Regions from separate parts of the Bacillus sp. FSL K6-6540 genome, predicted to be linked through region 1. Evidence: a T-box and tRNA genes for the amino acid it is inferred to sense, from the RefSeq annotation. Region 1 holds a T-box; the other holds one or more tRNA genes.
What was found. The T-box of region 1 lies ahead of trpS (tryptophan--tRNA ligase). A T-box ahead of a tRNA ligase gene usually reads a tRNA of that ligase, here a tRNA-Trp.
Positions count from the first base shown of each region.

Region 2: it encodes a tRNA-Trp, which carries the amino acid that the T-box ahead of trpS (tryptophan--tRNA ligase) is inferred to sense. The anticodon was not compared.

Region 1 covers NZ_JBBOXH010000001.1:6,982,440-6,985,625, forward strand. The annotation lists gene MHH82_RS31445 (hypothetical protein) at 1-658, opposite strand, end outside; T-box leader at 779-1,055, shown strand; gene trpS (tryptophan--tRNA ligase) at 1,107-2,090, shown strand; gene MHH82_RS31455 (hypothetical protein) at 2,349-2,522, opposite strand; gene MHH82_RS31460 (ABC transporter permease) at 2,755-3,186, opposite strand, start outside.
Region 2 covers NZ_JBBOXH010000001.1:6,249,118-6,252,303, forward strand. The annotation lists gene MHH82_RS28095 (PspA/IM30 family protein) at 1-44, opposite strand, end outside; gene MHH82_RS28100 (hypothetical protein) at 119-418, opposite strand; tRNA gene MHH82_RS28105 (tRNA-Leu) at 772-851, opposite strand; tRNA gene MHH82_RS28110 (tRNA-Arg) at 860-936, opposite strand; tRNA gene MHH82_RS28115 (tRNA-Cys) at 949-1,022, opposite strand; tRNA gene MHH82_RS28120 (tRNA-Gly) at 1,034-1,108, opposite strand; tRNA gene MHH82_RS28125 (tRNA-Gln) at 1,123-1,197, opposite strand; tRNA gene MHH82_RS28130 (tRNA-His) at 1,214-1,289, opposite strand; tRNA gene MHH82_RS28135 (tRNA-Trp) at 1,316-1,389, opposite strand; tRNA gene MHH82_RS28140 (tRNA-Tyr) at 1,396-1,480, opposite strand; tRNA gene MHH82_RS28145 (tRNA-Thr) at 1,485-1,560, opposite strand; tRNA gene MHH82_RS28150 (tRNA-Phe) at 1,583-1,658, opposite strand; tRNA gene MHH82_RS28155 (tRNA-Asp) at 1,739-1,815, opposite strand; tRNA gene MHH82_RS28160 (tRNA-Met) at 1,846-1,922, opposite strand; tRNA gene MHH82_RS28165 (tRNA-Val) at 1,957-2,032, opposite strand; tRNA gene MHH82_RS28170 (tRNA-Glu) at 2,096-2,170, opposite strand; tRNA gene MHH82_RS28175 (tRNA-Ser) at 2,187-2,278, opposite strand; tRNA gene MHH82_RS28180 (tRNA-Asn) at 2,284-2,359, opposite strand; rRNA gene MHH82_RS28185 (23S ribosomal RNA) at 2,517-3,186, opposite strand, start outside.

The sequences.
Region 1 (3,186 bases):
TGTGGAAATAATCATGATGGCCAAGATCGTACAAGATGTTTAAGGCATGCGAGTACGTCAGCATATGCCCCATCAAGTCATGATGGGCTTCTGCGCGGTAGATCACCGAATAAGAGGCCAGCTCGTTTAAAATTAAGGCCGACAGCTGATCGCCGTCCGTTATTTCTGATATCCCGTCAAGTTCATCCAGGGTCAACCGTTTGACCTCGGCAGCAGAATATCCGATCCAGGACCTTCCCGGAATCGTCTTCGTGAAAGAGGCTATTAATTCCGCGATATCGGCTGCTTCATGCCGTAGACCGCCTCCAAGCTCGTGGAGTGCAGCCAGGCTTATTGCGGCATAGATCACATTGTGCCCGACCCAGTGCAGCCCATCAATCGTATCGTCAAGGGCCGCAAGAATCCTTGATTCGGCACTTTTCACACTCAAGCTTTCCCCTGTCACCGTTCCCGACTGCAAATACTTGGCGATCATCCTTTGGTTCTCCGCCGTAACGGCCTCCTCGACCTTCCCGGGCAAATGGTTTGCCTTTACAAAAAAATAACCCGCGATCGCGGCCGCTCCGTAATGAGCCTGCCAAATATCCCCTGTTAGCATTCTGCACTGCGACAGTATGGATAATCCGTCCCCAAGAATCGCTCTGTCCTTATCGCTCATCCTGCCCCCCCGATCCCTCTTGACATTCACCTAACATCTGTGTGATGATACTCATCAAATCATCTTGTTCTCTATTCACATTCGAACAGAGCTGCACAGATGAATTTAAGAACAACATACCACACGGCTATGAGAAGAAATAGTAGCTTATCTCTTGAGGTCCAAGCGAACCGGCGATTGGTGCGAGGCCCGGTACTCCGGAATAAGTGAATGGATCTTCTCGCTTCAACCCGAACCTCCGATCTCTGCCGGAGCAGTAGGCCTTGACGGCTCTCCACCGTTACTTTGGGAGATATGACAGGGAAAATGGTGCGTTTCCCCATTTCCGCGTCATGCTAAAGAGCGACCGTACAGTCGAATTTGGGTGGTACCGCGAAAGTTACACTTCGTCCCATACAGGGATGAGGTGTTTTTGTGTTGTTCGCAAACAAATTAGGAGGTGGTTATTATGCAACGATTATTGTCAGGCATCAAGCCGAGCGGAGATTTGAATATTGGCGGATATGGAGGTGCCCTCCGTCAATATGTGAAGCTGCAACATGAGTATGAGTCCTATTTCTTCGTGCCGGATCTGCATGCGATCACGGTCTATCAGGATCCCATGGAGCTGCACCAGCGCACGCGCGACATTGCCGCGCTGTACATTGCGTCGGGCATTGACCCCGATAAAGCGACGATCTTTCTGCAATCGCAGGTCCCCGCGCATGTAGAGCTCGGGTGGTTGCTGGAGACGCAGGCGCATTTTGGTGAATTAAAACGCATGACCCAATTCAAGGAGAAATCGGACGGAAAGGATACCGTAAGCTCCGCGTTGTTTACGTATCCGGTCCTGATGGCTGCCGATGTGCTGCTCTACCAGGCAACGCACGTGCCTGTCGGCGACGACCAGAAGCAGCATCTGGAACTGACCCGCGATGTGGCCGAGCGCTTCAACAACCGGTATGGCCGCACGTTTGCGGTGCCTGAGCCGATCATTCAGGATATTGGCTCCCGCGTCATGGGGCTTGACGATCCGTCCAAGAAGATGAGCAAAAGCAACCCGAATAAGAACAGCTGCGTCCACATGATGGATACGCCGGAGGATATCCGCAAGAAGTTCTCCAGGGCCGTTACCGACTCCGATGGCCAGGTCCGGCACGACTGGGAGCAGAAGCCGGCGGTCAGCAATCTGATTGAAATATATTCCGTATTCTCCGAGGAAGCCATCTCCGTCATCGAGAAACGGTATGAAGGCCAAGGATACGGTACGTTCAAGAAGGAATTAGCCGAAGTGGTCATCGAGAAACTTCAACCGATCCAGGAGAGGTTCCATGAAATCGTGAATTCCTCCGAGCTTGATCGCATTTTGATGGACGGAGCGCAGCGGGCTTCCGAAACCGCAGTCCCGACACTCCTTGCCGCCAAGAAAGCGATGGGATTGGTCACGTTCTGAAAGAACCGAGAGGGCGTCCCCTTAATAACTGATCCTTATCGGGAATCAGAACAAGGGACGCCCTGCTTATTTTTGTCGGCTGGCCTTTTTATGTTGTACATAAGCGTCTACACCGCTTTAGTCTGTCCTGCCTCACTATAACCCATGGTTCTTCTGATTCCCGACTTGTTTATTGAGATGCCTGCCATGTCGCTGTCGCCCCTTGACATCATCTCCCTATCGTAACCGTAATTGGAACGCTCGGTATCGACCACCAGGTCATATGAGGCCGATGATATCCGTGTAATACTTCAAGAACACATTGTGGATGAGCACTCCCCCGACTGACAGGATCGGACCAGGAAGAGCCAGACGCCATTTCTCCCCTAGAGTCAGTCCGGTAGCAGTGAAGCGAAAGGCTTGCCGCAAGGCACTTCGCGCTTTACCTAACATTTACCATCCCCCGATCGTTCAACGTTTCAACCAGATCCTGTATCTTGAACTCATTGTAAACCATGGAGTAACTCCAGATGAAATAGCTTTGTTCATTTTTTCCAATAGATTTTTCGCCGGAAGAACGGGTTTTAGACTAATGAAAAAAAAGGAGCCTTGCTGTTCAAGCAAGCCCCTGATCGCTTATAGCCGGCCATCCTATGTGCAGTACAAGGAGACCCTGCCATTAAATTTAAATATAGCTCTGCGTATCTCTATTTCTTGCGAACTTGTAGGTTGCAATCAGCGATAAGGCCAAGGCAAAAGCCAGCAGAATCGCCACGTTCAGAATCACGTCGGTCAGGCCGCTTCCTTGCTGAAGCTTGCCGAACGTATCGAGCAGCCAATACTGCGGCAGGAAATCGGCGATTCGCTGAATCGCTTCGGGCATCACGGAGAGCGGGAATACACACCCCGCCAGCAGCGATGTCGGCATGATCACCATCGTCTGGATTCCGTTAGCCATCATGGTGCTGTCCGAGAACGCGACAATGACCTGCGATAAACTAACCGCGACCAGAGCGAACAGCGACAGAATCAGAAACATCTGCCATAATGGAATGCCTGGCTCGATATGAAAGAACCGGGTCATGACGAACAAGGTGGCCGCAATCTGGATCATCAT
Region 2 (3,186 bases), 730 kb from region 1:
AATGTTGCTACGGTTATGTCTCTTATCCGCCGGAAAACACTCATATCGGCTTAGCCCTCCTCATCTATCATGATCTGATCTGTTGTTTATGCAGGTTATATAATGTAGTGGTTCCTTATCAATAACGGGGTCTTCCATTCTTCAATCGGGACACTCCGTAGATGATTAAGATGACACCAAGGATCGGACCGATCAGCCAAGACAGTTTACCCATCAACCAGATGATCCCGATACCGAGAATGATCCATCCCATCAAGGTATTGCCTCTTCGAATTCCGTAATATCCCAAAGCAACCATCAGTATCGGAATTAGAAGACTGAACAACCATCCAAGCAGAGGACCGAATACTCCCAGAAGAACCAAGATCCCTAAACCAATCAACAGGATACTCATTCCATTGCCTTTTGAATTCCTCATTTATACACCGCCTTTCTGTTGTTTGATCGTTGTTTCATTTGTTCAACCTTATGACTCTATTCTAGGTAATTTCGAGTTTGACTAAAACGGCCTGTGGACGGTTTTTGGACCTAGACCTAAGGCGGGGCTTCCTATAGACCTACGTCCAACCCCTGCACTGGTCTGCAGTTTTTGCGTTACATCCGTGAACGAACACACTCTTGTTACCGTATCACTTATTGAAGGAACATCGATCTACAGGAGAACGACTTCAGCAGCTGCGATTGGGAGTGGACTTGTCGTGTGGATGCATCGATGGAGAGACAACAAAAAAAGGAATGCAGACGTTGATCGTCTACATTCCTTTTGATTGATGCCGGTGAAGGGACTCGAACCCCCACGGTTTCCCTCACGATTTTGAGTCGCGCGCGTCTGCCAATTCCGCCACACCGGCTTACACAATGGCGTGCCCTAAGAGATTCGAACTCCTGACCTTTTGATTCGTAGTCAAACGCTCTATCCAGCTGAGCTAAGGGCACATATGTTTGTTATGGAGGCGCCACCCAGATTCGAACTGGGGATAAAGCTTTTGCAGAGCTGTGCCTTACCACTTGGCTATGGCGCCAGAAATAAAAATGGAGCGGACGACGGGAATCGAACCCGCGACCCTCGCCTTGGCAAGGCGATGCTCTACCGCTGAGCCACGTCCGCAAACATAAAATCAATGGCTGGGGATATAGGATTCGAACCTATGCATGACGGAGTCAAAGTCCGTTGCCTTACCGCTTGGCTAATCCCCAATATGATTTTGTAATATGGGGCGATCGAGGGGAATTGAACCCCCGAGTGCCGGAGCCACAATCCGGTGCGTTAACCACTTCGCCACGACCGCCATATTGTACTATAAATTGATTCGATTGGCAGGGGCAGCAGGAATTGAACCCACACTAACGGTTTTGGAGACCGCTGTTCTACCTTTAAACTATGCCCCTAAAAACTGGTGGAGGATGATGGATTCGAACCACCGAACTCGAAGAGAGCAGATTTACAGTCTGCCGTGTTTAGCCACTTCACTAATCCTCCAGAATGGTGCCGGCGAGAGGACTTGAACCCCCAACCTACTGATTACAAGTCAGTTGCTCTACCAATTGAGCTACACCGGCGTATAAAATTATAAAAGGTACATGGTGGCTCGGGACGGAATCGAACCGCCGACACGAGGATTTTCAGTCCTCTGCTCTACCGACTGAGCTACCGAGCCATAGAGCTCATTTCGGACTTTGACGAATCCCATATCGGATACGCATCTCATCCCAAAGTCATCTATGAAACTTGTAAAAATGGCGGAACTGACGGGATTCGAACCCGCGATCTCCTGCGTGACAGGCAGGCATGTTAGGCCTCTACACCACAGTTCCACGAGGCACTATCGCTATTGCGATATAAATTGGTTGCGGGGGCAGGATTTGAACCTACGACCTTCGGGTTATGAGCCCGACGAGCTACCGAACTGCTCCACCCCGCGTCATTAAAAGGGTTGCTGCAATGGTGAAAAATCATGGTGGAGGCTGAGGGGATCGAACCCCCGACCCTCTGCTTGTAAGGCAGATGCTCTCCCAGCTGAGCTAAGCCTCCGTAACAAAGCGACTTTTATCATACCAAAATCTGATATAAGAAGCAAGTGTTTTTTAAAGAAAGTGGTGACCCGTAGGGGATTCGAACCCCTGTTACCTCCGTGAAAGGGAGGTGTCTTAACCCCTTGACCAACGGGCCTTGCTTAAAATAATAGTGGCGGAGAGAGAGGGATTCGAACCCTCGAGACGCTTTTGGCGCCTACACGATTTCCAATCGTGCTCCTTCGGCCAACTCGGACACCTCTCCATAAATGGCTCCCCGAACAGGACTCGAACCTGTGACAACTCGATTAACAGTCGAGTGCTCTACCAACTGAGCTATCAGGGAACAATATTCAATTCAAGTGATTGATCACCTGAAAACTAGATACGAAACGAATTTGCAGCACATTAGACTCCGTAGCATTCACCCGATGTGGTATCGGGGTCCCCGAAAAGTATTCGGCATCTGCTTCAAAGCTTTGCTTCACTTTTTGGGGTGTTTTTTGGATAAGCCCTCGACCGATTAGTATTGGTCAGCTCCATGCATTGCTGCACTTCCACCTCCAACCTATCTACCTCGTCGTCTTCAAGGGGTCTTACTAATTGGGAAATCTCATCTTGAGGGGGGCTTCACGCTTAGATGCTTTCAGCGCTTATCCCGTCCGTACGTAGCTACCCAGCCATGCTCCTGGCGGAACAACTGGTGCACCAGCGGTACGTCCATCCCGGTCCTCTCGTACTAAGGACAGCTCCTCTCAAATTTCCTACGCCCACGACAGATAGGGACCGAACTGTCTCACGACGTTCTGAACCCAGCTCGCGTACCGCTTTAATGGGCGAACAGCCCAACCCTTGGGACCTACTTCAGCCCCAGGATGCGATGAGCCGACATCGAGGTGCCAAACCTCCCCGTCGATGTGGACTCTTGGGGGAGATAAGCCTGTTATCCCCAGGGTAGCTTTTATCCGTTGAGCGATGGCCCTTCCATGCGGTACCACCGGATCACTAAGCCCGACTTTCGTCCCTGCTCGACTTGTAGGTCTCGCAGTCAAGCTCCCTTATGCCTTTGCACTCTTCGAATGATTTCCAACCATTCTGAGGGAACCTTGGGGCGCCTCCGTTACTCTTTAGGAGGCGACCGCCCCAGTCAAACTGCCCGCCTGACACTGTCCC